3 regions of the Streptomyces ortus genome follow, and region 2 is predicted to be linked to each of the others. Evidence: riboswitches for the same ligand, from Rfam matches in the RefSeq annotation. Region 2 holds a riboswitch; each other region holds the start of a gene.

Region 1 (9,355 bases), 7.0 Mb from region 2:
GCACGGTGCGGGGGTGGCCGACCGCGCGCACCTCGTCGAGGAGCGCGGGGACGGTCGGCTGCACCGCGGACTCCAGGTGCCGTACGAGGAGCGGGGCCTCGCCGTGGTCGGCGACGGCCGCGGCGGTGTCGACCCACAGCCAGGTGGCCTCCTCGCGGGTGAGCACCAGGTGGGCGTCCTCGGGGTCGTGCCCGTCGTGCTCGGCGAGCCACAGCAGGGCGTACGGACGCAGGGGCGTCTCGTCGGCCACCGCGCGGACCTCCGGCTCGGCGGGAGCGCCGACCACGCGCAGGGCCTCGAAGGCCAGTCCGCGCGAGAGGGCGTCCTCCCCGCGGGCGGCGGCGAGGAGTTCGGTGACGGCGCTGCCGACGGGGCGGGCGGCGAGCCAGGCGCGGTACTCGGCGCGGGCCGCGTTGGGTCTGAGCTGGGCGCAGCCGCGGAGCATGTCCTCGGCGCCCTGCTCGATGTTCCCGGCGGGGCTCTGCGCGGCCACGCAGATCTGCTCCAGCTTGACCCACACGGCCCAGCTGCCGAGCGGGGTGAGCGTGGCCTGGCCGTCGGCGCAGGTGAGCGCGCCGACGGCGGCGAGGGCGTGCAGCGCCCAGTCGAGGAGGGGGGCGAGCGCGGTGTCCTCGGGCGCGGAGTCCTCGGCCGGGCTCTCCGAGCTGTCGACGGGGCCGGGCTGCGGTCCGTAGGGGATCTCGCAGCGCTCGGTGCGCAGTTCCGTGACGCGCTGCTCCAGCAGGTCGAGGAGCTGCGGGACGGGGACGGGGCCGGCGGACAGCTGGAGGAAGGAGAGCACCTGCGGCATCGCCGAGACGACCTCGGCGACGGCGGAGGGCTCCTGTCCGTCGGGGCCGGGATGCGCGATCGACCAGGCGTCGAAGAAGGCGACCCAGCCGCGCAGTACGGCGCTGTCGTCGCGGTTCCAGGCACGCAGGCGCCAGCCGGGGCGCGCGGTGTCGCCGTGCACCTCGATGAGGCCGGCGAGCCGTGCGATGTCCCAGTCCGCCCGTACTTGATCCGGGGTCAGGGACAGATCGGTGGCGGCCTGTTGGGCGATCGCGTCGGAGAGTGTGCCTTTCGCCCCGGGGCCGCTCTCCCCTCCGGAGTCGCCGTTCTCCGTGGAACCGCTGCCGGGGGCCGCGCTGTCACGCTCCCGGCGGGGCCCGGGGGCGGGGCCCAGCGTGGCGTCGGCCCAGCGGGCGACCCGGGCCGCGCCGGCGAGCACGGCGCGCGCCATACGGGCCAGTTCCGCCGGTGCCGGTGTGCCCTCCGGTGGGCGGGGGGCAGGTCGGCGGGCGGGCCTCTGGGTCATCGCTCGGGGGGCGGCGGCCAGGGTTCGCGGGCGGACGAGTCGGAGCCTGGAGTCGCGCGGGATACGGGACGTCACGGGGGCAGTCTTCCGGTTGACGGTCCGAAAACCCAAACGGAATGCCACAGGAGGCCACAGCGGCGGTCCGCTCACCGGCCCCGGCAGGGGCTCCGGGAGGATTTCGGCCACTGGTACACGGTTAAACGGAAGCTTCGCGGCCGGGGCGGGGAGGCGGTCACATCAGTGGGGTGAGAAAGCGGCGGAGGGCCTCTTCGTAACCGGCCGGGTCGGCGTTCCACATGGCGCCGTGCGGGGCGTCGTGGACCGTGTGGAGGGTGACGAGGTCGGGGCGGTGGTCCGCGAGGCGGCGGGAGAGTCCCCAGGGGGCGACGGTGTCGTCGGGGCCGTGCAGGAGGAGGGTGGGCACCTTGAGACGTACCGGGTCGGCGGCGCCCTCGACGCGGTCGCGGCCCAGGCCCGTGCGGCCCTGTGCGGCGCGGACGGCCAGCGGCAGCAGGGCGCCCGGGGTGCGGCGGGCCCTGGCGAGGGCGCGCAGGGTGGTCTCCCAGCTCAGGACCGGCGAGTCCAGGACGAGTCCGGAGATCCGCTCGCGCAGGCCGGAGTGCCCGGCGGCGCGCAGCGCCATGGTGGCGCCGGTCGACCAGCCGTACAGCACGACCCGTTCGGCGCCGTGGCGCACGGCGAAGCGGATGGCGGCGTCCAGATCGTGCCACTCGGTCTCGCCGAAATGGTTCAGGCCGTCCGGGGACCGCGGCGCCCCGGCGTCCCCGCGGTAGGCGAGGCCGAGGACGGGGAACTGCTGGTGGTGCAGGAACTCCAAGAGGTTCATGGGGTGTTCGCGGGTGGCGCCGAGGCCGTGCACGGTGATCACCCAGGTGTCACGGGCGGCGGGCACGAACCAGGCGGGCAGGCTGCCCAGTTCGCCCTGGATGTCCACGTCGGTGAAGGGGAGGCCGAGGGCGGTGCCCGGGTCGCCGACGTGCACGCCGGGCGTGAACCACACCTTGTCGCCGGGTTGCAGCGTGCCGTGGGTGACGCGCTCCAGGCGCCGTACCACCGTGTCGGCGGTGTGCGCGGCCCCGGCCAGGAGCGGGCCGACGACGGCGTGGCTGCCGTGGCCGACGAGGCCGTACACGCCGGGGCGCCGGGAGGCGAGGGCGCGGGTCAGGGTGATCTGGCCCGCGGCCGTGGCGTGCACGGTGAGCCGGGGTTCGGTGGGCAGCGGCCGGCCCGGCGCCGCCTTCAGGGCGGCGTCGCCGGCGAAGCGGCCGGCGGCGACACCGGCCGCGCCGGCCACGGCCACGGCGAGGGCGGTGGTGAGGGCTGCGGTCGTCGGTTTCACTGTGCGCACCCGTCCAGTCTCCTGATCGAGCCCGCCGTCGGCCAGTGGACGGGCGACACGGGTGACCCCCGGGTCGGTGAGGACAGGCGGGTCGGTGAGGACAGACGGACCGGCGGGGGCAGGCCTGTCAGCGAGGACAGACGGGCCCGCGGGGGCAGGCGCGTCACGGCTGGCCGTATCCCTTCAGGCGTTCGCCCGCCCGTGTCACCTGGTCCTCGGTCAGCAGGGTGGGGGTGAGGCCCGGGACGGACGACGCGGTGAGCCACACGCGGCACATCCATTCGAGCTGGGCGGTGCGGTCGTAGGCCTGGTCGAGGGTGGCGCCGTGGGCGAGGGTGCCGTGGTTCTGCAGGAGGCAGGCCGTGCGGTCCCGCAGGGCCCGGAGCGTGTTCTCGGCCAACTCCGCCGTGCCGTAGGTGGCGTAGGGCGCGACCCGGACGGGCCCGCCGAGGGCCGCGGACATGTAGTGGACGAGGGGCAGCTCGGTGACGAGGGTCGAGACGGCCGTGGCGTGCACGGCGTGGGTGTGGACGACGGCACGCGCGTCCGTGGCTCGGTAGACGGCGAGATGCATGGGCAGTTCGCTGGTCGGAACGAGTGAACCGAGCACGCGCCGGCCGTCCAGGGAGACGCCGCAGACGTCCTCGGGCCGCAGCCGGTCGTACGGCACCCCGGTCGGGGTGACCAGGACGGTGTCGCCCACGCGCACGGACACGTTGCCCGAGGTGCCGACGACGAGTCCGTCGGACACCGTCCGGCGGGCCGTGGCCACCAGGTCGCCCCACGCCCGCTCCAGTGTCTCCGCCTCCGCCTCCTCGGGCCGGCCCGCGCCCCGCTCCCCCGCGCCTCGTCCGTCCCCTGCGTCCCGCCGCTGCTCAGCCATGCCGTGATCCTGCCAGCCGCTCGGGCCCTGCTCCGTTCGGGCGAGAGCACTGAAGGACGGAACCCGCACGTCCGAAAGGTCATATACAGGTACTAATCCGGGGGAGACATGGTCAGTGATCGCACATCGTCCCGTCAGCGCGTCCGTCTCGTCGCCGCCTCCGTGGCGGCGCTGGCGCTCGGCGGCACCGCATTCGCCGACGTGCCGGCCACGGCCGCCGGCAAGCCCAAGGGGCACGACGTGTCCTCGCACCAGAAGAACGTGAACTGGTCGAGCGCGAAGAGCGGGGGCGCCGCGTTCGTCTACGTGAAGGCCACCGAGTCGACCACGTACCGCAACCCGTACTTCGCCCAGCAGTACGACGGCGCGCACGACGCGAGCATCATCCGCGGCGCGTACCACTTCGCGCTGCCGAACAGGTCGTCGGGCACCGAGCAGGCCGCCTACTTCGTACGCAACGGCGGCGCCTGGCGGGCGGACGGCCGGACGCTGCCGCCCGCGTTGGACATCGAGTACAACCCCTACGACAAGAAGAAGAAGTGCTACGGGCTGAGCAAGAACGGGATGGTCGGCTGGATCAGGGCCTTCAGCGACGAGGTGCGGCGGCAGACCGGCCGCCGTCCCGTGATCTACACGACCTACACGTGGTGGAAGACGTGCACGGGCAACAGCGCCGCCTTCGCCGCGAACCATCCGCTGTGGCTGGCCCGCTACAGCGCGAGCGCGGGGCCGCTGCCCTCGGGCTGGAAGTACTGGACGTTCTGGCAGTACGACAACAAGGGCAGCCTGCCGGGTGACCAGAATCTCTTCAACGGTTCGCTGTCACAGCTGAAGGCTCTCGCGAAGGGGTGAGCCGGGGTGGCGGAACCAGGGATTCCGCTTCCGTTCGACACCGTTCGGCGCCGCCGCACGCTCTTTGCCGCCCTTTCGACACAAGCGGAATGCCGACACCTCCATCGGGTCACCCCACCGCCCGACTCAGTTCATCTTCCGTTCATCCAGGTTGCTTACGTTCCCCATGCCACTGTCGTCCAACAGAAGCCTGGGTAAATGGAACACATCACGCTCCTCCTCGGAATCGTGATCGTGACCGCTCTCGTGTTCGATTTCACGAACGGTTTCCACGACACTGCCAACGCGATGGCGACCACCATCTCGACCGGCGCGCTGAAGCCCAAGACGGCGGTGGCCATGTCCGCCGTACTGAACCTCGTCGGTGCCTTCCTCTCCGTGGAGGTCGCCAAGACGATCTCCGGCGGCCTCATCAACGAAGAGGGCATCCGCACAGAAGTGATCTTCGCGGCGCTCGTCGGCGCCATTCTGTGGAATCTGCTGACCTGGCTCCTGGGTCTGCCCTCCAGTTCGTCCCACGCGCTCTTCGGCGGCCTCATCGGCGCCGCGGTGATGTCGGCGGGCTGGTCCTCGGTGAACGGCTCGACCGTGATCACCAAGGTCCTCCTGCCGGCGATCGCCGCACCCGTGGTGGCCGGACTCGCCGCGATGCTCGCCACCCGGCTGACCTACCGGATCAGCCGCGGAGCCGGTGAGAAGGCGACCTCCAAGGGCTACCGCGCGGGTCAGATCACCTCCGCGGGCCTGGTCTCGCTGGCCCACGGCACGAACGACGCGCAGAAGACCATGGGCATCATCACCCTGGCCCTGGTCACCGGCGGGGTGCTCGCGCCCGGCTCGAACCCTCCCCTGTGGGTCATCGTCTCGGCCGGTATAGCCATCGCGCTCGGCACCTACCTGGGCGGCTGGCGCATCATCCGCACCATGGGCAAGGGCCTCACCGACCTCGCGCCGCCGCAGGGCTTCGCCGCCCAGACCAGCGCCGCGACGGTCATCCTGGCCTCCTCGCACCTCGGCTTCTCCCTCTCGACGACCCAGTCCTGCTCCGGCGCCGTGATGGGTTCGGGCCTGGGCCGCAAGGGCGGTGTCGTCCGCTGGTCGACCGCGACCCGCATGTTCGTCGCCTGGGGCCTCACGCTCCCCGCCGCCGGTCTGGTCGGCGCGGGCGCCGAGTTCCTGACCAAGCAGGGCACCTGGGGCATCGTCCTCACCGGCGCGCTGCTGATCGCGGGCTCCGCGGTCATCTGGACGCTCTCCCGCCGCCAGCCCGTCACCGTCGACAACGTCAACGACGACCACGAGCCCGCGGGCGTCGTGACCACCGCGATCGCCGCCGTCACCCCGCCTCCCGCCGGTCCGGTCGCCGCGGCCGACGACCTCAAGACCACCATCCCGGGCCCGGACGTCGAGCCCGTCCGTCCGGCCACGGTGTAAGGAACGAACCTCATGAAGATCGACTGGGCAGCCCTCGGCTCCGTGTTCGGAGTCAGCCTCATCGCCACCGTCGCCCTCGTGGGCCTCTTCACCCTCGGCATCGTCGGCCTCACCAAGCGCGAGTCGGCCGCCGCGGAGGGGGGTTCCGCTCCCCTCGCGGTCACCGGCGCGTACGCCTGCTTCGCCGCCTGCGCGGCGGCCGTGGCGTACGGGATCTATCTGATCGTCGCCTGACCCTCGCAGCACGTCCGTTCCGAACGGGACCGCCCCGTCGACCACCTGGTCGGCGGGGCCTGCTCGTGTCCGTGTGTGGGGCTCAGCACACTCTCCCGCCGCAGGTCAACGGCAAGTTGACGGTTGTTCTCGGACCGTGGTGGACTGCCGGGGCCATGTACGTCGGCAGAAGAGGAAGCCGGTGCGAATCCGGCGCGGTCCCGCCACTGTCACCGGGGAATCGATCCCCCCGGGAGCCAGGAACTCTCGCCGTCGGTCTCGTCGAACCAGGGCGTGGACACCCTGAGTGAGGACATATCGCCATGCGCGGCCGTCTGTTGTGGACCAGTGTGCCCGGGCCCGGTACGAGGGTGCCCGGCAGGGCAGTTCCGCCGCACGCGACGGCGGGCTGAACCGATGCGTGCCGATCGCGTCTTCGCGTCCGGCGCCGCCGCCGGCCTCCTCGCCGACCTGCTGCTCGGCGATCCACGCCGGGGGCATCCGGTCGCCGCGTTCGGGCGGGCCGCGGGAGCCGTCGAGCGGGCCCTGTGGCACGACCACCGGGGCTGGGGCGCACTGCACACCGCCGTGTGCGCGGGCGGCGCCGTCTGCCTCGCCGTGGCCGCCGAGCGTTCCCTGCGCTCCTCCCCCGTCGCCTCCGCCGTTCTGACCGCGGCCACCACCTGGGCCGTCGTCGGCGGGACCTCGCTCGGCCGTGAGGCGCGGGCCGTCGGCGGGGCGCTGGCCGCCGGGGACATCGAGGTGGCCCGGGAGCGGCTGCCGCATCTGTGCGGGCGCGACCCGCAGGCGCTGGACGCCGACGGGATCGCCCGCGCGGTGGTCGAGTCGGTCGCCGAGAACACCTCCGACGCCGTGGTGGGCGCCCTGGTGTGGGGCGCGGTCGCGGGCGTGCCCGGGCTGGTGGGGTTCCGGGCCGTCAACACGCTGGACGCCATGGTGGGGCACAAGTCGGCCCGACACCGGCGGTACGGGTGGGCCTCCGCACGGCTCGACGACGTGGTGGGGTGGCCCGGCGCCCGGCTGACCGCCGCCCTCGCCGCCGTCGCGGGGGGTGATCCACGCGGGGCCGCCACCGCCTGGCGCGCCGACGCCGCCAGGCATCCGAGTCCCAACGCCGGGCCCGTGGAGGCCTCGTTCGCGGGCGCGCTCGGGGTACGGCTCGGCGGGACGCTCTCGTACGCGGGACGGGTGGAGCACCGGCCCGTGCTCAATGGTCCGGGGCGGGCCGTGCGGGTCGGGGACATCGAGCGGGCCGTGCGGCTCTCGCGCCGCGTGAGCCTGCTCGCGATGGGCGCGAGTGCCGCCGGGCGGCTGCTCGCCACGTCAGTGCTGTCGAAGGCGAAGGGGCGTACGGCATGAACGCGGGAACGGGCGGGAGAACGGGCGGCGGGCTGCTCGTCGCCGGGACGACCTCCGACGCGGGCAAGAGCGTCGTGACCGCCGGGATCTGCCGGTGGCTGGTGCGCCGGGGTGTGAAGGTGGCGCCCTTCAAGGCCCAGAACATGTCCTTGAACTCGTTCGTCACACGCGAGGGCGCCGAGATCGGGCGCGCGCAGGCCATGCAGGCGCAGGCCGCCCGCGTGGAGCCCTCCGTGCTCATGAACCCCGTCCTGCTCAAGCCGGGTGGCGACCGCAGCAGCCAGGTCGTCCTGATGGGCAGGCCCGTGGGCGAGCTGAGCGCGCGCGGCTACCACGGCGGTCGCCAGGAGGCGTTGCTCGGCACCGTGCTGGACTGCCTGGCCGAGTTGCGGGGCACGTATGACGCGGTGATCTGTGAGGGGGCGGGCAGTCCCGCCGAGATCAATCTGCGGCGCACCGACATCGTGAACATGGGGATCGCGCGCAACGCCCGGCTGCCCGTGCTCGTGGTCGGGGACATCGACCGCGGCGGGGTCTTCGCCTCGTTCTTCGGGACGGTGGCGCTGCTGTCGCGCGAGGACCAGGAGCTGGTCGCCGGGTTCCTCGTCAACAAGTTCCGCGGGGACGTCTCGCTGCTCGAACCCGGCGTCGACATGCTGCGCGGGCTCACCGGGCGGCACACCTACGGCATTCTGCCCTTCCGGCACGGGCTCGGCATCGACGAGGAGGACGGGCTCAGGGTGTCCCTGCGGGGGGCGGTGCGCGAGTCCGAGGTCTCCTCCCCCGTCGGCGAGGACATCCTGCGCGTCGCCGTCTGCGCGGTCCCGCTGATGTCCAACTTCACGGACCTGGACGCCCTCGCCGCCGAACCGGGCGTCGTCGTACGGTTCGTGGACCGCGCCGAGGAACTGGTGGACGCCGACCTGGTCGTCGTACCCGGCACCCGGGGCACGGTCCGGGCCCTGGAGTGGCTGCGGCGGCGCGGCCTCGCGGACGCCCTGGTGCGCAGGGCCGCCGAAGGGCGCCCGGTGCTGGGCATCTGCGGCGGCTTCCAGCTCCTCGGCGAACACATCGAGGACGAGGTCGAGTCGAGGGCCGGCGCCGTCGACGGCCTCGGACTCCTCCCCGTACGCGTGCGGTTCGCACGGGAGAAGACCCTCACCCGGCCCGTCGGCGAGGCGCTCGGCGAACCCGTCCAGGGGTACGAGATCCATCACGGAGTAGCCCAAGTGACGGGCGGTGAGCCCTTCCTGGACGGCTGCCGGGTCGGCGCGGTCTGGGGGACGCACTGGCACGGCTCGCTGGAGTCGGACGGCTTCCGGCGTGCCTTCCTGCGCGAGGTGGCGGCAGCGGCGGGGCGGCGCTTCGTACCGGCCGCCGACACCTCGTTCGAGGGGCTGCGCGAGGAGCAGCTCGACCGGCTGGGCGACCTGATCGAGGAACACGCGGACACGGACGCGCTGTGGCGGCTCATCGAGTCCGGCGCACCGGCCGGACTGCCTTTCATCCCACCGGGGGCGCCCGTATGAGCGTGCGCGAAGCCCGCCTGGGCCACGAAGTCGAAGTCCGTATGGGCTATTTGGAGGACGACAACCAGTGAGTACCCCGTTTCCGTTCACGGCCGTGGTCGGTCAGGACGACCTGCGGCTGGCCCTGCTGCTGAACGCCGTCTCCCCCGCGGTGGGCGGTGTGCTCGTCCGCGGTGAGAAGGGCACCGCCAAGTCCACGGCCGTGCGCGCGCTGTCGGCGCTCATGCCGCAGGTGGACGTCGTCCCCGGCTGCCGTTTCTCCTGCGCGCCGCACGCCCCCGATCCGGCCTGCCCGGACGGCCCCCACGAGGTGGGCCCGGGTGTGCCGCGTCCCGCGCGGATGGTCGAACTGCCCGTCGGCGCCTCCGAGGACCGCCTGGTCGGCG
Region 2 (9,355 bases):
CCGAGGTGCGTGACTCGGCCTCACGACCGGACTTTCACGATGTATGCGCTGCCTGTAAGCGCATACATCACTCTGTGGCAGCGGTTCCTGGCCTGGCAAGAGGGGACTTGGTCACACTCCCGTAACGGGCGGGACATGCGAGGGGCGGTTCGCGGTGGGGCCTGGCGGCTTCCGCGGGTACGCGGTCGGCGCGTACGAGGGCGCGCGTGGACGAGGCGCGCCTACGGGGGGGGCCACGGGTACGCGGGCCGCCGGTGCGGGGTAGGGCGCGACGCGCTCGGTGGCAGGGGTGCGGCTTTGCCGGCGCTACCGTGCGGCGGGCCCGTACACGAAGGTCACCACGGTCACCATGCTCCCCATGGGCACCACGGTGATCATGGTTTCGTCGTCGGGCGCGGCCACAGCGGACGTCGGGGACGTCGGGGAAGCCTGCGTCGGCGTACGCCCTCCGTGGTCCCGGTCCGTGGTCGGGCGGGCGGGCGGGCGTCAGCCGAGCGTCGGGATGGCTGTCGTGTCCTCGCAGCCGCAGCTCGCCCGGCGGACCACGCCGACCGGCAGCATCAGGGAGACGGGTTCGCGCGGCGGCTGTCCGCCCAGCCGTCGTACGAGCAGGTCGACGGCCTCCTCCCCCATGCGCACCATCGGCTGCCGCACGGTGGTCAGCGCGGGGCGCACCATGCGGCTCAGCGGAATGCCGTCGAAGCCGGTCACGACGACGTCGTCGGGTACGCGCAGGCCACGGCGTTCGAGTGCCTGGAGCGCGCCCACCGCCATCTGGTCGTTGGCGAACACGAACGCCTCGGGCCGACCGCCGTCTCCCTCACACAGCAGGCCTGCGGCGCGGGCACCCTCCGCCTGGGTCATCATCGGCATGCGCAGCGCCGGTGCGGCGGCGCCCTCGACTCCCGCCTCGGCGCAGGCCCGGCGGAAGCCCCGGAACCGCGCCTCGACATCCGGTGAGTCGTCCACGAGTCCCACGTAGGCGAGGCGGCGCAGCCCGTGGTCGTGGATCAGGTGCCGGGTCAGCTCGTACTGGCCGTCCTCGTTGGCGACCTCGACGTGGTCGAGATGGTCCAGGGAGGGGTCCTGTGCGCGGGGTCCGGCCAGCATCACCACCGGCCGGCGCCGGGAGATCGCTTCGAGTTCTTCCGTCGGCACCGTGCGCGCCATCACGGCGAAGCCGTCCACCCGGCCGGCTACCTGGGCCACCAGGCTCTCCGGGCCCCCGGCGAGGGAGGCCGCGATCAGCAGCGCGTACCCGTGCCGGCGGGCCGCGCGTTCCATGCCCCGGATGATCTGGTCCGAGTAGAGCATCGCGGCGTCGTCGTCCTCGGCGCCGACCGTGTCGGGGTCGGAGTAGTCCGGGAAACACAGGCCGAGGACCCCGGTGGAACGGCTGGCGAGGCCACGGGCGTTGCCGCTCGGCACGTATCCCAGCTCGGTCGCCGCCGCCAGGACGCGTTCGCGGGTGGCGGCGCGTACGGAGTCGGGGCTGCGGTACACCCTGGACACCGTGGCGATGGACACTCCGGCGCGTTCGGCCACGTCGTACACCGTGGGAATCGCGTTCACGATGCGGCGCCGTTCATGGGTCGGGCCCCCGTCTCTGGTGATGCATGTATGTCGATGAAAGCGCATTCACCCTAGAGGCGGGCAGGTCGGTGAGGCAACCGGGGCCCGGCGCCGGACATGTGCGTGCCCGCACCGGCCCCGCCGAGCCGTGCGAACTCCGCCGCCACATCGCGGGCGCTGCCCGATGCCGGGTCCGGGTCCGGGTCCGGGATCCGAGGTGAGCTCCATACGTATGCGGATGCGGATGCGGATGCGGATGCGGATGCGGATGCGGCGGTAGCATCCGTCCGCATGGACATGGTCAGCAAGGTGACGCGGGAAGTCGGCCCATGACCCACCGCGTCACTTTCGTCTCACCCGCGACGAGTTCGTCGCTGCGTGCGGCGCGCTTCGACGACGGGGCCTCGATCGACGCCGGCGCGGCTGCCCGCGCCCGTGCCGTGGGCGCGTCGCTCCCACCGGTCACGCGCGCCGTGGTCTCTCCCTCGGTGCGCTGCCGGGAGACGGCCGCCGCCCTCGGCCTGGACGCGGTGGACACGGCGGAGTGGGCGGGACTGGACGTGGGGCGCTGGCGCGGCCGTACGCTCGCCGAGGTCGGTGCGGCCGAACCGGAAGCCGTGGCCCGCTGGCTCGCCGATCCGGCCTCCGCGCCGCACGGCGGTGAGTCCGTGGCGGACTTCCGCGACCGGGTGGCGCGCCTGCTGGAGTCCTCCTCCGCCACGGACGGCCGTACGCTCGCCGTCGTCGAACCAGAAGTCGTACGAGCCGTGGTGGCCCATGTGCTGGCAGCGCCGGCCGCGGCCTTCTGGCGGATCGACGTGCCGCCGCTGTCCGCCACCACGATCAGTGGACGCGGCGGCCGGTGGAACCTGCGGGTCGGGCAGCCACTGGACGCCGGCCCGGCCACGGACCTCTGACTGCGGCCGGTCAACAGCGGTCGGCGCGCGACCGGTCAGTGCGGGGCCGGTGTCGCCGTATCCCCCGCGACCGTGGCGCGTTTCGGGTGGAGCAGCCGTTCGGCCAGTGCACCGAAGACGAGCCCGAAGGCCGACCACAGCGTGATCTGCAGGGCGAGGGCGGAGAGCCTGAACCGCCACAGCAGGGCGGCCGGGAAGTCACGGGGCACCTCGTTGACCGCGGGCAGGAACGCGTACGCCAGTCCGATCAGGACGACGAAGCCGAGAACGGCGACGACGGTGGCGTACCAGGTGCCCAGTTTCGGTGCGAGCCGCTTGCCGACGATCACCGCGGCGACGGCGAGGAGTACGCCCAGCACCATCATGAGGAGATAGAGGGTGGTCCGCTTGCCGATGGTGTCGGGGTCACCGACCGCGGGCGGGTTGGCCGGGTACTTCAGGAACGGCACGACGTAGACGGCGACCAGCGCGGCCCCCGAGAGCAACAGCGCCGTGGCGCGGGGGCCGAAAGGGCCGACGCGGCCGAGGGCGAAGCAGTAGGCGAGGGCGGTGATGCCACCGAAGGCCACCCCGTAGACCAGTACGCCGGTGGCGAGGCCGGCGGTGGACTGCAGGCTGCGCGAGACGAGTTCGGCCTCGTGCTCGTGCGCGGCGGCGTGGGACTCCTCGAAGCCGATGGCGCTGTCGACGTTCGGTTCACCGAGGAAGTAGGCGACGACCAGGGCGAGCACGCCGGCGGCCAGGCCGGCGAGCATGCCCCGCACGAGAAGGTTTCTCACCGTTGCGGAGTTCATGGGTGCGCGGGCCCCTCGTCAGTGGCAGGGGAAGCCGAGCAGGTGACGTGCGTCGTGGACCCATTCGTGGACGTCCCCGCCGGAGACGACGGAGGTGGCGCCCTGTTCGGCGCCGACGAAGTACAGCAGGAGCAGCATCAGGACGCCGATGAAGACCGCCCAGGGAGCGATGTCCCTCAGCGGCAGCTTGGCGGGCACGACAGGGGTGGTGCTCGGCGGGGCGACATGCTGCGCCATCGCGGGGCCTCCTCCGGGAACTCGCGTCCCATCTCGGTGGTGCACAGGACGACGGCCCCGGGTCTGACTCACGGGGTGCTCCCCTGGGGGAGTCACGCCGTTCACAGTGGCGCGACCGTGCCGGATTTCCACCGGCTTCCGTGCTGCCGTCGTCGGTATCCGAGAGACGCTACCGCTCGACGGGTGCATGCCCAAGAGCGGCGGCCGACAAGAACCCGCTCACACCGAACACTTACCTCTCAGAGCCCCAACCTCATCTCAGGCCCCACCTCAGGCCCCGACTCGGGCCCAGCTCCGGATCTGTCTCGGGTCCTGCCTCGGGTCCTGCCTCGGGTCCTGTCTCCGGGCCCGTCTCCAGTTCCAGCTCCGGGCCGCGTTCGCCGAGCGGCTCGAAGAAGCGTTCCACGTCGCCGTCGGTGACTTCGGCGAGGGTGGCCGGCGACCAGCGGGGGGTGCGGTCCTTGTCGATGACCTGGGCTCGGATGCCCTCGACCAGGTCGGGCGTGGTCAGGGCGGCGCAGGAGACGCGGTACTCCTGCCGCAGCACGCGCTCCAGCGAACCGAGGCGCCGGGCGCGGCGTACGGCGGTCAGGGTGACCTTCAGCGCGGTGGGCGACTTGGCGAGCAGAAGCTCCGCGGTCTCCTTCGCCACCGGATCACCGTGGTCGAGCAGCCGCCGGACGATCTCCTCGACCGTGCCGGCGGCGAAGCAGGAGTCGGTCCACTCCCGCTGCCCGGCCAGCTCCCCCTCCGGTGCGGGCCGCGCGTGCCGGTCGAGCGCTCCCCGGACTGGCAGCTCGGCGAGGTCGTCGAGGAGACCGGGAAGCGACGCCGACGGTACGTGGTGGTCGGCGAGCCCGCACATCAGGGCGTCCCCGGCCCCGATCGCCTCACCCGTCAGCGCCAGGCGGGTGCCCAGTTCGCCCGGAGCGCGGGAGAGCAGGTAGGTGCCGCCGACGTCGGGCACGAAGCCGATGCCGGTCTCGGGCATGGCGATCCTCGACCGTTCGGTGACGACCCGGACGCCGCCGTGCGCGGAGATGCCGACGCCCCCGCCCATGACGATGCCGTCCATGACGGCGACGTAGGGCTTGGACCAGCGGGCGATACGGGCGTTGAGGCGGTACTCGTCGCGCCAGAACGCGGCGGAGGCGGTGCCGTCCCCGTCCCGGGCGTCGTCGTGGATGGCGCGGATGTCGCCGCCCGCGCACAGGCCGCGCTCCCCCGCTCCGGTGACGACGACCGTCTCCACGGCGCTGTCGTGCTCCCACGCGGTCAGCGCCTCGTCGACGCGCCGCACCATGGCGTGGGTGAGGGCGTTGATGGCCCTCGGGCGGTTGAGGGTGAGGTGGGCGGCCCGGCCGGCCGTGTGCAGCAGGACCGAGTCTTCGCTGCCGGTCATCCGCATACCTGCGTCAGGCCGCGGGCCTCGATGTCACGCATGAGTTCGTCGGTTCCTTCCGGGATACGAGGGGCGCATAGGTCGCAAGCGATCTTCTCAAGTCCGCGTGCGCCCGGGCGGCCCGGGGCAGCGCGACGGCCCCGGGACTCCTGGAGGAGTCCCGGGGCCGTGACGTGCGTGACGGGTGCGGCTCAGACGTGCGGGCCGCCCGTGCCGTAGTACGTGCCGAGTTCGTCGCGGTAGCCCTGGTCGCCCAGGTGCTTGTCGCGGTCGAACTCCGGCGCGTCCTTGATCTGCTGCTTGGTGCGGTCGACCACGATCTTCTGCTCGTCCTGGTCGATGCTGACGACCGTGCTGGCGGGCAGCAGGACCTCCTTGCCGAAGATCCACACACCGGTGTCCACCACCAGGTAGGCGTCACCGACCTCGTCGGAGTGCTTGTCGACCTTGCCGATATTGCCGTCCGTGGCCTCGACCTTGTAACCCGTAAGGTCCACACCCGCCAGACGACCCGCGGTCGACTTGTAACCCCATACATTTTCAGTCACGCGAAAACAACTCCTCCGGTAAACAGAGGACAGCGGGGATCCCCACCGGCCCTCTCTTTTTCCGTACGTCGTGCACGGTGATTTCCGTAATCGCCGTCCTTGCGGCGGGTGCCCATGGTCCGGGCCTTCACGCACCTTAATTCCGGCCGAGTTCGTCTCCGCCTCGCCGGAGCGGACAGGCACTGCCTGAACTGGGCCGACGCAGTCGGCTACCAGCGGTACCAGCGGCCACTCCCGCGCTTCGGGCGGGCGACGAAGCCGATCAGCCACAGGACCAGAACGACGATCGCGATCCACCACAGGATTTTCAGCGCGAAACCCGCGGCGAAGAGGATCAGGGCCAGCAGAAGAACAAGTAGCAGGGGAACCATTTTTTCAACCTCCGGAGCACCGAGTGCCCGGATGATCTCCATTCACGCACACCGATTCACGGGACGCGCACATTCCACCTCCGGCACACCGCCGGGCATCCGCCTCTCCGGTGAACTTGGGTACGCGATCGCGGCGAGGGGTACTCCTGCGCCATGACCACCACAGGAACGACCCCTCTGCGCGCTGTCGCACTCGTCTGCACCCTGTCGCCGTCGCCCGCCGCCTCCAGTTCACAGCTGCTGGCCGAGCAGACCATGACGGCACTGGGCGAGCACGGTGTCACCGGCAAGGTGATCCGGATCGCCGATCACGACGTCCGCCCCGGAGTGGAGACAGACATGGGGGACGGCGACGCCTGGCCGGCGATCCGGGACGCGGTCCTCGACGCCGACATCCTCGTCCTGTCCACGCCGATCTGGCTGGGCCATCCGTCCAGCCTCGCCCAGCGCGTCATGGAGCGGCTGGACGCGGAGATCTCCGAGACGGACGACGAGGGGCGGATGCTCACCTACGGGAAGGTCGCCGCGGTGTGTGTCGTCGGCAACGAGGACGGGGCTCACAAGGTGAGCGCCGACCTCTTCCAGGGGCTCAACGACGTCGGGTTCTCCCTGGCTCCGAACGCGGTCACCTACTGGGTCGGTGAAGCCATGCAGGGCGCCGACTACCAGGACCTCGACAAGACTCCCGAGACCACCTCCGCCACGACGGCGACCCTGGCGGCCAACACGGCCCATCTGGCCCGCCAGCTCAAGGGGTCCCCGTATCCGTCGAGCTGACCGGAGTCCGCGTTCAGAGCTCAGGCTCTCAGTCGTGGGCGCCGACCAGGCCCACCCGGTGGGCCAGCACGACCGCCTGGACCCGGTCCCGCAGATCGAGTTTGGTCAGGATGCGGGACACGTACGTCTTGACGGTCTCGCGGCTGATGACCAGCCGGTCGGCGATCTCGGTGTTGGACAGGCCCTCGGCGATCAGCTTCAGCACCTCCGTCTCCCGCGGCGCCAGAGCGGCCAACGCCGGTGCGGCGGGGTGCCGTTGGGGTCGGCGGAGCCGGTCGGCGAACCTGCCGACGAGTTGCCGGGTGACGGCGGGTGCCAGCAGCGACTCCCCCGCGTCGACCGTCCGCACACCGTGCACCAGCTCGCGCGGGGGTGAGTCCTTTAGCAGGAAGCCGCTCGCCCCGGCCCGCAGTGCCTCGTACACGTACTCGTCGAGGTTGAAGGTGGTGACCACCAGGACCCGCATCGGATCGACGACGCCGGGGCCGGCGAGCAGCCGGGTCGCCTCGATGCCGTCGAGCAGGGGCATGCGGATGTCCATCACCACCACGTCCGGGCGCAACCGTCGCGCGCTCTCCACCGCCGTGCGGCCGTCTCCGGCCTCTCCCACGACCTCGATGTCCGGCTGCGCGGTGAAGATGGTGACGTACCCGGTCCGTACGAGTTCCTGGTCGTCACAGACCAGCACCCTGATCGGCGCCGGGGCTTCCGGGCCGGTCATACCTCTCCCCCGCCTGCCGCGGTTTCGCCGTGCCCGGCGGACGGTATGCGCGCGCGGACGCTGAAGCCGCCGTCCGGGCGGTCGCCGGCGGACAGGTCACCGCCGAACACACTGACCCTTTCGCGCAGCCCGATCAGGCCGTGCCCGCCGCCACGGCCCAGCGGTCCGCGCCGCTGACCGGGAGGGGTGGCAGCCTCCGTGGCGGGCGCGGTGGCGGGCGCTCCCTCGGTGGTCACCTCGACCTCCACGTCCGTGCGGCCGTAGTGCACCTGGACGAGCGTCCGGTGGCCCGGGGCGTGTTTGAGCGCGTTGGTCAGCGCCTCCTGCACCACGCGGTACGCGGCCAGTTCCACCGCGGCGGCCAGTTCCTGCCGCTCGCCCCGCTCCGCCAGTTCCACCGGCTGTCCGGCGGCCCTGGTCTGCTCGACCAGCTCGCTCAGCCCGCCCGGCGCCGGGGTACGGTCCGGTGCGGACGAAGCGCCTTCGGTGCCGGCGGACGCCTTCAGTACGCCCAGCAGATGCTGCAGGTCTCTCAGGGCCCGCCGCCCGGAGTCGCTGATCGCTTCGAGTCCGGTCCCCACCCGCGCGGGTGCGTCGTCGAGCAGGAACTGGGCGGCGTCCGCCTGGACCACCATGGCGGTCACATGGTGGGTCACCACATCGTGCAACTCCCTTGCTATGCGGGCCCGTTCGCGTGCGGTCGCCGCCTCGACGCTGAGCCGGCGCCGTTCCGCCTCACCGTCCTGACGGGCCCGTACCGCTGTGCCGACGGCCCAGCACACCACCAGGATCAGGAACATCAGGACGTAGTCGGAAACCTGCTGGGGCGACCCTCTGTGGTGCAGCCCGGCCGCGAACAGCGTGAACGCCACGACCGCGACGGCGACCGCGAGAACGCGGCGCGGGCCGCCGACGCGGTCCCCGTGGGCTCCCAGGCTGTACAGCGCGAGGTAGAGGCCCAGACTCGCGCAGGTCTGCGGATAGCCGACGAGTTCATGGACCGCGAACGCGCCCGCGATCAGCGCGAGGCACCCGACGGGCCGGCTGCGCCGCAGCACCAGCGGCAGCCAGAGAGCGGCCGTCACCAGGACCCCCGGCAGTCCGAGGGAGCGTTCCGGCAGGTCGCCGAACTGGGCGCCGATCGGGGCCGTCACCGGCGCGAACACCAGCGGGGCCAGCAGTGCGGTGCACACCGCGTCCCGGCTCACCACGCCCAGCGCACGCCAACGGGCCGCGAACACGGGCGTGTTCAGCCTCAGGTCCGACCCCGCTGATCCGAGCACAGGCAGAGCCTAGCCCCCTGCCGGACCCCGGACGATCCGGCCGGGGGCATGGCACGGGCTCCTATGCGAACAGTGCGGTGATCAGGGCGATGTCGTCGTCCTTGTTCTGTCCGAAGCGTGCGAGGAGCAGGTCGCACATCTCCTCCAGGTCGGCCGGCCCGTCGGCCACGGTCTCGCGGAACTCGGCGAGGGTGGCGTCCAGATGGGAGGTCCGTACCTCGACGAGGCCGTCCGTCACCATGAGCAGCCGGGTGCCGGGCGGGGCCTCCACCACGGTGGGCGGCGGATGCGGGAGACCCAGGCCGATCAGCGGACCGTGGGGTTCGTGGAACCGCGGCCCCTTCTCCGGGTCGATCAACAGCGGCGGGAGGTGGCCCGCGTTGGCGATGTGCAGGCGGCGTTCGTCCGGCTCGACCAGGACGAGGCACAGGGTGACGGTGATGCCGGGCTGGGACTGGCCGAGGAGCGTCTCCAGCCGGTTCAGAATCTGGTGCGGAGCGTGCCCTTCGACGGCGTAGGCGCGCAGTGCGTGGCGTACCTCGCCCATGACGGTCGCGGCCGTCACCGAGTGTCCGACGACGTCTCCGATGGCGAGCAGCAGGCCGTTGACCGTCCGCACCGCTTCGTAGAAGTCTCCCCCGATCTCCGCGTGTTCGGAGGCGGGGAGGTAGCGGAAGGCCAGCTGGACGCCCGGGACGGTCGGCAGTTCCTTGGGGAGGAAGGAGCGTTGCAG
Region 3 (9,355 bases), 7.8 Mb from region 2:
GGTGGGCAGCGGCCGGCGGCGCGGAAAGCTGATCCTGCCCGGCAAGGCCTTCGCCGAGCTGCCGAACGCCGTGGTCCTGGAGGGGCTCGGGAACGCCTGACCGCTCAGGCCGGCCCCGGCGCATGGTGGGCCAGCGCCAGGTGGGGGTCCGGCTCGCCCGGCGCGGGCGACGGGTCGGCGTGCACCAGGGCCGCGGTGAGCCCCGGTACGGCGTGCAGGAGGGCGTGTTCGGCCGCGACCGCCACCCGGTGGGCCGCGCGGACGCTGGACTCCCCGTCGACGACCACGGCCACCTCGGCGCGCAGCCGGTGGCCGATCCAGCGCAGCCGCAGTTCGCCGACCCCGCGCACGCCCGGCACCTCCCTCAACGCCCGCTCGGCCGCGTCGAGCAGGGCCGGGTCGACCGCGTCCATGACCCGGCGGAACACCTCGCGCGCGGCGTCCCGCAGCACCAGCAGCAGGGCCGCCGTGATCACCAGTCCGACCACCGGGTCCTCGAGCTGCCAGCCGATCGCCGCGCCGCCCGCGCCCAGCAGCACGGCGAGCGAGGTGAAGCCGTCCGTCCGCGCGTGGAGCCCGTCCGCGACCAGCGCCGCCGAGCCGATCGCGCGGCCGACGCGGATGCGGTAGCGGGCCACCCACTCGTTGCCCGCGAAGCCGATGACGGCCGCGGCGGCGACCACCGGCAGCCGCTCGACGGGGTGCGGATCGAGCAGCCGGTCGATCGCCGTCCAGCCCGCGAAGACCGCGGAGGCCGCGATCGTCAGCACGATCACGAGTCCCGCCAGGTCCTCGGCGCGGCCGTATCCGTACGTGAACCGGCGGTCGGCCGCCCGCCGCCCCAGCACGAAGGCGATGCCGAGCGGTACGGCCGTGAGCGCGTCCGCCGCGTTGTGCACGGTGTCGCCCAGCAGCGCCACCGAGCCGGAGAGGGCGACGACGACCGCCTGGACCGCGGCGGTCGCGCCGAGGACGGCCAGCGAGATCCAGAGCGTACGGATACCGCGGGCGGACGACTCCAGGGCGGGGTCGACCTTGTCGCCGCTCGTGTGGGAGTGCGGGGTGAGGAGGTGGGCCAACCGGTGCCGGAGCCCGCGCTCCGGCCGGGACGGACCCCCGGAGCGGCGCCCGTGCTCGTGCCCATGTGGATGCCTGTGCCCATGGTCATGCCCGTGTTCTCCGTCGTGCCCGACGCCGTGCTCGGTGCTCACCAGGTCCCCTTTCCGGGATGCCCCTGCGGATGTCCGTGCGTCTGTCCCGGCGGATGTCCGTGAACGAGGTGGACTCGACCGCCTAACCGAGCCATTATGTGCGTATGAGCGCACGCATGCACCTGTCACCTGCGCACGATGAGCATCCGCGTACACCGGGCGAGGAGCAGTTCGCCCTCGCCGCCGAACTTCTCGCCCTCCTGGGTGATCGCACCCGTCTCGTCCTGCTGCACGCCCTGGCCGAGGGCGGGGCGGACGTCACGACCCTCACGGAGCGGTGCGGGGCCGCCCGCCCGGCGGTCAGCCAGCACCTGGCGAGGCTGCGGCTCGCGGGGCTCGTCAACACACGCAAGGAGGGCCGCCGGATGATCTATTCGCTGCGGGACGGGCATCTGCGGCGCGTCGTGGACGAGGCGCTGAATCTGGCCGACCACCGGCTGAGCGACAGGCCGGCGCACGATTGAGGGGTCCTGGGCACCGGTTTGTTTCGGGTGGGGGCGCCGGGTACTCGGGGCGTGGGACCCCGCTCGCCTCCGGGCGAAGGAGGCGCGAGAGGGGGATGCTGAGGAAGACGGCACCGCGGCCCGGCCCGTGCTTCCGACCGCTGTCGGGTGTCCGTCCCCTCCCCTCGGTACGACTCAGGAACGGTACTGCCATGAACAGCGACGCAAGTGTCCGCAGCGACGTCGTCTCCAGCCACTCGGTCGCGGGAGCCCCGTGCTGGGTCAGTCTCACGGCGCGCGACCAGCAGGCCGCCGAGGACTTCTACCAGGCGGTGCTCGGGTGGCGGTTCCGGACGACCGCGCTGATGGACCGGTTCCGGATCGCCTACGCGGACGGGGTGCCGGTCGCGGGCGTCGCGGCCGTGGCCACGACGTGGCAGATGGCGGTCGCCTGGACCCCTTACTTCGCGGTGGACAGCGCCGACGAGGCGGTGGCCCGGGGCCAGGAGCGCGGCGGTACGGCGGCGGTCGGCCCCATCGGCTTCCCGCCCGGCCGGGCGGCCCTGCTGGCGGACCGCGACGGAGCGGTCTTCGGCATCTGGGAGGGCCAGCTCGTCGCCGGCTGGGAGACCTGGCGCCGGGCCGCCCCCGCCTTCCTGCGCCTGCACACGCGCAACGCCTTCGACGCCGCGATGTTCTACGGCGAGGTGCTGGAGTGGGCGACCTCGCGGCCCGGCTGCTGCGAGGTGCACTACGACGGTGACGAGGTCGTCCTGCGCAGCGACGGCGACGTGGTGGCCCGTATCCACTCCGGCGCGGTGGAGGCCGCCCCCGATCCCACGATCCGGCCCCACTGGCAGGTCCACTTCGCGGTCACGGACGTCGAGGCCTGTGTCGACGCGGCGCTGAAGCACGGCGGTACGGTCCGGGACGGCGCGACCACCACGGAGGCGGTGCTGAGGGATCCCGACGGGGCCCAGTTCACGGTGACGTCGAAACCGCAGGCCTGAGGAGGCGGGCGGAGCGGCCGGTAACGGGCCGCACCACCGGAATAACCGCCTCCGGCTCGAAGAAGCCTATGTGTGACCGGAATTGACCGACATGGAATTCCGTTGGCTGCGATTGCACGAAACCCCTTGCTGACGGTCCGTCATGGCGCGTACATGTGTCCCCGCAACAGTCGTATTCCGGGGGGATGTTGGCATATGCAGGGCACGGTCGACGGATTCAGCTATGGAATGATCACGCCGCTCACGGCCTATGTCATGGCCTGTCTGGGGGCCGCCCTGGGCCTGCGCTGCATCACCCGGTCCCTGCGCGACGACCGGTCCTGGAGACCGGGCTGGCTCGCGCTCGGGGCGGCGTCGATCGGCTGCGGCATCTGGACGATGCACTTCATCGCCATGATCGGATTCCAGGTCGAGGAGAGCCGCATCCACTACGACACCGGCCTGACGATCCTCAGCCTCGCGGTGGCGATCGCGGTGGTCGGTCTCGGCGTCCTCGCCGTCGGCTGTCGCGGCGCGAACACGGCGACCCTGCTCGTCGCGGGCACGTTCACCGGCCTCGGGGTCGCGGCCATGCACTACATAGGCATGGCCGCCATCCGGCTCAACGGCGACCTGCGCTACGAGGTCCGTACCGTCGCGCTCTCCGTCCTGATCGCCGTCGTCGCCGCGACCGCCGCGCTGTGGGCGGCGGTCGCCATCCGCGGCTTTCTGACCAGCCTGGCGGCCGGCCTGGTCATGGGCGTCGCCGTGACCGGGATGCACTACACGGGCATGGCGGCCGTCAGTGTGCATCTGCACGTCGCGGTAGGCACACCGGACTCGGGAGACCCGGCCCACTCGCTGCTGCTGCCGATGCTCATCGGCCCGGTCCTCTTCCTGGCGCTCGCGGGGGTGGTGGTGATGTTCGACCCGATGCTGGTCCTCGGGGACGGCGACTGGAACCGGGCCGCGTCCCGCCGCCGCACACCCGCCCCGAACACGCAGCCGCCCACCTGGTCCGGCTCGGCGTTCGACGCACGGCCGGGGACGGACCGGCGCGGGTACGGGCCCGGGACCCCGGGGCGCCGCGACAGCTGAACGCGACCGCCGTTCCGGCCCGACTTTCCCGACCCCGCCGGCCCGCGGCCGGAGCCGTCCGCCCCGCCGGTTCAGCCCAGGCGGGGGATCTCGATCGCCGGGCAGCGGTCCATGACCATGTCGAGGCCGGCCGCGCGGGTGCGGTCGTACGCGGCCTCGTCCAGCACGCCGAGCTGGAACCAGACGGCCTTGGCGCCGATGGCCACGGCCTCGTCGGCGACCGGGCCCGCCAGGTCGCTGTTGACGAACACGTCGACCACGTCCACCTCGAAGGGGATGTCCGCCAGGGAGGCGTACCCCTTCTCCCCGTGGACCGTCTCGGCCTTCGGGTGGACGGGGACCACGCGCTTGCCGAAGCGCTGGAGCACCTCCGCCACGCCGTACGCGGCACGCCGTTCGTTCGACGACAGGCCCACGACGGCCCAGGTGTCGCCGCTCTCGGTGAGGATCTTGCGGATCGTTGCCGGGTCGCCGTACACGATGGACCTCCTGCGGATACGAGTGTGCTTCTCGCGCCGGACAACAGCGGGCGGGGCACGCTGATTCCCGCCGCCCGGCTCCCCGCGCCGCAAAGGCGCGGAAACCGTCGTGATAGCTTGCGCAGGCCAGTCGAACCCATGTACGTGGGTCAGGGAATCCGGTGGGAATCCGGAGCTGACGCGCAGCGGTGAGGGTGACGGGCGGGGCATCGGCCACTGGATCGGATCGACGGTCCGGGAAGGCGCCTCGTCCGGGTGAACCCGAGTCCGAAGACCTGCTGGCGGCCTCCGCGGTCCCGAGACGGCGGGGGAGCACCGTACGACCGGGCTCCGCGTTCGAGCCCTCGACGTCTGAGGAACTTCCGTGCCCATCGCACGCCCCGCCCGCCCTGTCGCCCTGCTCGTTTCCGGGATCGTCCTGCTGACCGGCTGCGGCGGCGCCGACTCGCCGGCCGGCGGCGGGACCTCCGCGGCGGCCGTCACCCTGGACAACTGCGGCCACACCGTCCGCGTGGAGTCCCCGCCGCGCAAGGCCGTCTCCCTGAACCAGGGCACCACCGAGATCCTGTTCTCGCTGGGCCTCGCCGACCGGATGGCCGGCACCGCCACCTGGACCGATCCGGTGATGAAGGGCCTGGAGAAGGCGGACGCGAAGGTCAAGCGGATCGCCGACAACAACCCGTCCTTCGAACGGGTGCTGGACGCCGATCCCGACTTCGTCGCCGCCTCGTTCGTGTCCACGCTCGGCAAGGGAGGCGTCGCCACCCGCGAGCAGTTCGAGAAGCTCGGCGTACCCGCGTACGTCTCGCCCTCCGACTGCGCGGGCAAGGACAACACCGGAGACGGCGACGGCGCCCGCGAGAAGGCCCTCGGCATCGACGCGATCTACGGCGAGATACGTGACCTGGCCGAGGTGTTCGGCGTCGAGGAGCGGGGCGAGAAGCTGGTCGCCGAGCTCCGGCAGCGCATGAAGAGGGCCACCGCCGGCATCGACGCCTCGGACGTCTCCCTCCTGTACTGGTTCGCCAACTCCGAGTCGCCCTACATGGCGGGCTGCTGCGGCGCCCCCGGCATCATCACGCGGGCGTTCGGCGCGCAGAACGTCTTCGACGACACCCATGAGGAATGGCCCCAGATCAACTGGGAGACGGTCGCCGACCGCGACCCCGACGTCCTCGTCATCGGCGACCTGACCCGCAAGTCGCAGACCGCCGAGTCCGCGAGGAAGAAGATCGAGTTCCTGGAGTCCGACCCCGTCACCAAAAACATGACGGCCGTGAAGAAGAAGCGGTACGTGCTGCTCAGCGGGCAGGCCATGAACCCGACCATCCGTACCGTCGAGGGCGTCGAACAAGTAGCCGCCGCCCTGCGGGAGTTCGGGCTCACGGGGTGACCCGCCGGGGCATACGGCCGCGCGTGGGCCCGCTCTGCGCGGCAGGCGCGGCCCTGCTCGTCGCCTCGGTCGCTCTCGCCATCACCATCGGCCCCGCGGACATCGGCGTCACCGACGTCTGGTCCGTGGTCGCCTCCCACCTCGGCTGGGGGAGTACGGGGCTGAGCCCCATCCGGGAGGGGATCGTCTGGCAGCTGCGGCTGCCGCGCACCCTGCTGGCCGCCGTCTGCGGAGCCGGGCTCGCCGTGTGCGGCGCGGTGATGCAGTCCCTGCTGCGCAATCCGCTCGCGGACCCCTTCGTCCTCGGGGTGTCCTCGGGCGCCTCGACCGGCGCGGTCGTCGTGGTCGTCCTCGGCGCCGGCGGCGGCCTGGTGTCGGTCTCGGCGGGCGCCTTCCTCGGAGCACTGCTGTCGTTCGGACTCGTCCTGCTGCTCAGCCACACCCTCGGCGGGACGACGGACCGCGTGGTGCTGAGCGGCGTCGCCGCGATGCAGCTCTTCTCCGCGCTGACCTCCTTCGTCGTGCTGACCGCCGCCGACGCCGAGACCACCCGCGGTGTGCTGTTCTGGCTGCTCGGCTCGCTCGGCGGGGTCGGCTGGACGGACGTCTGGGTCTGCCTCGCGGTCCTGGCGGTCGCGCTCGTGGTGTGCCTGGCGTACGCGCGCACGCTGGACGCGTTCGCCTTCGGCCAGGACTCCGCCGCGACCCTCGGGGTGTCGGTGGCCCGCACCCGGCTGGTGCTGCTGTGCGTGACGGCGCTCCTGACGGCCGCGCTCGTCAGCTCGGCGGGCGCGATCGGCTTCGTCGGACTCGTCCTGCCGCACGCCGCCCGTGCGCTGGTGGGCTCCGGCCACGCCCGGCTGCTGCCGGTCGCCGCCCTCGCCGGGGCGGTGTTCCTGGTGTGGGTGGACACCCTGGCCCGTACCGTCCTCGACCCCCAGGAAGTGCCCGTCGGCGTGGTCACCTCACTCATCGGCGTACCGGTCTTCGTGCTGGTGCTGTACCGGACGCGGAGGACACGATGACGACCGAGCGCGTCGAGACGGCCGCCACGGCCGAGGTCGGACTCCGGGCCGGTCGGGTCACCCGCACCGTCGACGGACGCGTCATCCTGGACGGCGTCAGCATCAGCCCCGCCCCCGGCACCACCGTCGGCCTCCTCGGGCCCAACGGTTCCGGCAAGTCCACCCTCCTGCGCCTGCTCTCCGGCGTCCTCACCCCGGCCTCGGGCGTGGTCACCCTCGACGGCAGCCCGCTCGGCGAACTGGGCCGCCGCGACATCGCCCGCCGTATCGCCGTGGTCGAACAACAGGCCGACACCCAGGTCGAGCTGAACGTCCTGGACGTCGTACGCCTCGGCCGCACCCCGCACCGCCGCGCCTGGACACCCCCGTCACCGGCCGACGAGGAGGCCGTACGGGACGCGCTGGCCCGCACCGGGCTCGCCGACCGGGCCCACCAGTCCTGGCACACCCTCTCCGGCGGCGAACGCCAACGCGTCCAGATCGCCCGCGCGCTCGCCCAGGAACCCCGCGAACTCCTCCTGGACGAACCGACCAACCACCTCGACATCCAGCACCAGCTCGACCTGCTGAACCTCGTCACCTCACTGCCCCTCACCAGCGTCGTCGCGCTGCACGACCTCAACCTCGCGGCGATGTACTGCGACCGGCTCGTCGTCCTGCGCGAGGGCCGCGTGGTGGCCGCCGGCACACCGGGCGACGTGCTCACCGAGGACCTCGTCGCCGAGGTGTACGGCGTACGGACCGCCATCACCCGCGACGGCTCCGGCGGCCGTCCGCACGTGCGTTTCCTGGGCACCATGAGCCGCCCCGCACCCCGGGAATCCGCACACACGTGTCCGGAATGATGTCGGCATCCCTGCGCGCGGCCCCTCGCACGCCTACGCTCGGCCCGTGCTGCGTATCACCGACGCCCGAACAGGCGACCCCGTCACCGCCACCCCGGCCCGCCGGGGCCTGACCCGCGTCGAGGCGCGCGTCGAGCGCCCCGACGCCACCGGCCTGCGCGTGCTCCTGACCGCCGACGTCCTCGTACGGGCCCTGGAGATCGGCGGGACACCCGTGTGGACCGTGCTGACCGGCACGGAGGACCGCGCCGAACTGCGGGCCCGGGCCAGGGCACTGGGCATCCGGCCCTTCGAGGACGAACGGGACGGCGGCCCCGGCCCCGGCCTCGGGGAGGCCCAGGTGCTGCGGGTGTGCGCCCGGACCGACGAACCGGCGGGCGGGCTGTGCGTCGAGGTCGCCCCGGCCGACATCGAGAACGGCGTGGCGCTGGACGACGGGAGCGCCACCGCCCTGCGCCTCGCCCTGCTCGCCCGCCCCCGGGGCACGGAACTACGGCTCGACGCGGCCGATCTCGCGGACGCCGAGAAGCAGTTGAAGCACTGGCGGGGCGCCGTCGCGGGCTGGGCCACCCGGCCGTCCGGGCCCATCCCCGACCCCGTACGCGATCAGCTGCGTGCCGCCTGGGAGGACGACCTCGACGTGCCCGCCGTCCTGGGCGTGCTGCGGAAGGTGGAGACGTCGGGAACCGTGCCGGACGGGGCCCGCTTCGAGACGTACGCCTACGCGGACCGGCTGCTCGGGCTTGAGCTGACCCGGGACATCGGCCGCGGGACACCGGCGTGATCGCGCGCGCCGGAGCGGGACCGCTGCGCCGGCTGGTCGTGCTGCGGCATGCCAAGTCCGCCTGGCCGGACGGCGTCCCCGACCACGAGCGCCCGCTCGCCGCGCGCGGGCGCCGGGACGCCCCGGCCGCCGGCCGCGCCCTCGCCGACGCCGACTGCCTGCCGGACCTCGCGCTCTGCTCCACGGCCGTACGCGCCCGGCAGACCTGGGAACTGGCCGCCGCCGAGTGGGGCACACCCCCTCCGGTACGTCACGACGCCAGGCTGTACGCGGCCGATGTGCCCGAACTGCTCGACGCGGTGCGCGAGGCCCCGGCGGAGGCCGAGACCCTGCTGCTGGTCGGACACAACCCCGGCCTGGAGGAACTGGTCCTCACCCTCGCGGGCGACGGCCTAGACACCGCGCTGGACGACGTCCGTACGAAGTTCCCGACGTCGGCGATCGCGATCCTCGCCTGGCACGGTCCCCGCTGGGCGTCCCTGGGCCCCGGCGCGGCCCTGCTCACGGACATGATCGTGGCGCGCGGCAAGAAGGCACGCGGCGACAAGGGGCATCACGGCCGGGGCCGATAGACGGGCGGCGCCCCCCACCGGACCACCGACCGCCGGTCGCACGCGTGTGCGCGGCCCGCATACGCTGGCCGGATGCAGGACGAGTACCGCACCGTGGCCCGCGCAGGGGTGCACGAGACCGAGATCAACCGCTCCCGCTTCCTCTGCGCGCTGGCACCGGCGGCCACCGAGCGGGACGCCCAGGACTTCGTCGCGGCCGTCCGCAAGGAGCACGCGGACGCGTCGCACCACTGCTTCGCGTACGTCATCGGCGCGGACGCCGCCGTCCAGCGGGCGAGCGACGACGGTGAACCGGGCGGCACCGCGGGCGTCCCGATGCTCCAGATGCTGCTGCGCCGCGACATGCGGTACGTCGTCGCCGTCGTCACCCGCTACTACGGAGGCGTCAAACTCGGCGCGGGCGGACTCATCCGGGCCTACGGCGGTGCGGTGGGCGAGGCGCTGGACACCGTCGGCACCCTCACCCGCAGACGCTTCCGCCTCGCGACTGTGACCGTCGACCACCAGCGGGCGGGC

What was found. Region 2 has a riboswitch for cobalamin ahead of K3769_RS37995 (CbtB domain-containing protein). Riboswitches for the same ligand answer to the same signal wherever they lie in the genome.
Region 1: linked by a shared signal. The riboswitch ahead of K3769_RS07780 (cobalamin biosynthesis protein) and the one ahead of K3769_RS37995 (CbtB domain-containing protein) in region 2 are both predicted to bind cobalamin.
Region 3: linked by a shared signal. The riboswitch ahead of K3769_RS03815 (ABC transporter substrate-binding protein) and the one ahead of K3769_RS37995 (CbtB domain-containing protein) in region 2 are both predicted to bind cobalamin.

What each region holds. Positions count from the first base shown of each region.
Region 1 covers NZ_JAIFZO010000002.1:1,018,033-1,027,387, forward strand. Annotated here, with positions in the region: gene K3769_RS07750 (hypothetical protein) at 1-1,393, opposite strand, end outside; gene K3769_RS07755 (alpha/beta fold hydrolase) at 1,551-2,687, opposite strand; gene K3769_RS07760 (class II aldolase/adducin family protein) at 2,842-3,561, opposite strand; gene K3769_RS07765 (lysozyme) at 3,670-4,413, shown strand; gene K3769_RS07770 (inorganic phosphate transporter) at 4,612-5,847, shown strand; gene K3769_RS07775 (hypothetical protein) at 5,860-6,081, shown strand; cobalamin riboswitch at 6,205-6,346, shown strand; gene K3769_RS07780 (cobalamin biosynthesis protein) at 6,478-7,440, shown strand; gene K3769_RS07785 (cobyric acid synthase) at 7,437-8,969, shown strand; gene K3769_RS07790 (putative cobaltochelatase) at 9,037-9,355, shown strand, end outside.
Region 2 covers NZ_JAIFZO010000002.1:7,979,926-7,989,280, reverse strand. Annotated here, with positions in the region: gene K3769_RS38010 (LacI family DNA-binding transcriptional regulator) at 487-1,572, opposite strand; gene K3769_RS38005 (histidine phosphatase family protein) at 1,902-2,489, shown strand; gene K3769_RS38000 (CbtA family protein) at 2,525-3,283, opposite strand; gene K3769_RS37995 (CbtB domain-containing protein) at 3,302-3,520, opposite strand; cobalamin riboswitch at 3,557-3,686, opposite strand; gene K3769_RS37990 (enoyl-CoA hydratase/isomerase family protein) at 3,774-4,922, opposite strand; gene K3769_RS37985 (ribosome maturation factor RimM) at 5,114-5,470, opposite strand; gene K3769_RS37980 (DUF5670 family protein) at 5,680-5,841, opposite strand; gene K3769_RS37975 (flavodoxin family protein) at 5,995-6,618, shown strand; gene K3769_RS37970 (response regulator) at 6,647-7,339, opposite strand; gene K3769_RS37965 (sensor histidine kinase) at 7,336-8,622, opposite strand; gene K3769_RS37960 (fused response regulator/phosphatase) at 8,684-9,355, opposite strand, start outside.
Region 3 covers NZ_JAIFZO010000002.1:214,893-224,247, reverse strand. Annotated here, with positions in the region: gene K3769_RS03845 (YbaK/EbsC family protein) at 1-100, shown strand, start outside; gene K3769_RS03840 (cation diffusion facilitator family transporter) at 105-1,211, opposite strand; gene K3769_RS03835 (ArsR/SmtB family transcription factor) at 1,316-1,675, shown strand; gene K3769_RS03830 (VOC family protein) at 1,867-2,664, shown strand; gene K3769_RS03825 (MHYT domain-containing protein) at 2,860-3,741, shown strand; gene K3769_RS03820 (CoA-binding protein) at 3,813-4,220, opposite strand; cobalamin riboswitch at 4,331-4,517, shown strand; gene K3769_RS03815 (ABC transporter substrate-binding protein) at 4,585-5,613, shown strand; gene K3769_RS03810 (FecCD family ABC transporter permease) at 5,610-6,638, shown strand; gene K3769_RS03805 (ABC transporter ATP-binding protein) at 6,635-7,483, shown strand; gene K3769_RS03800 (hypothetical protein) at 7,530-8,267, shown strand; gene K3769_RS03795 (SixA phosphatase family protein) at 8,264-8,839, shown strand; gene K3769_RS03790 (YigZ family protein) at 8,912-9,355, shown strand, end outside.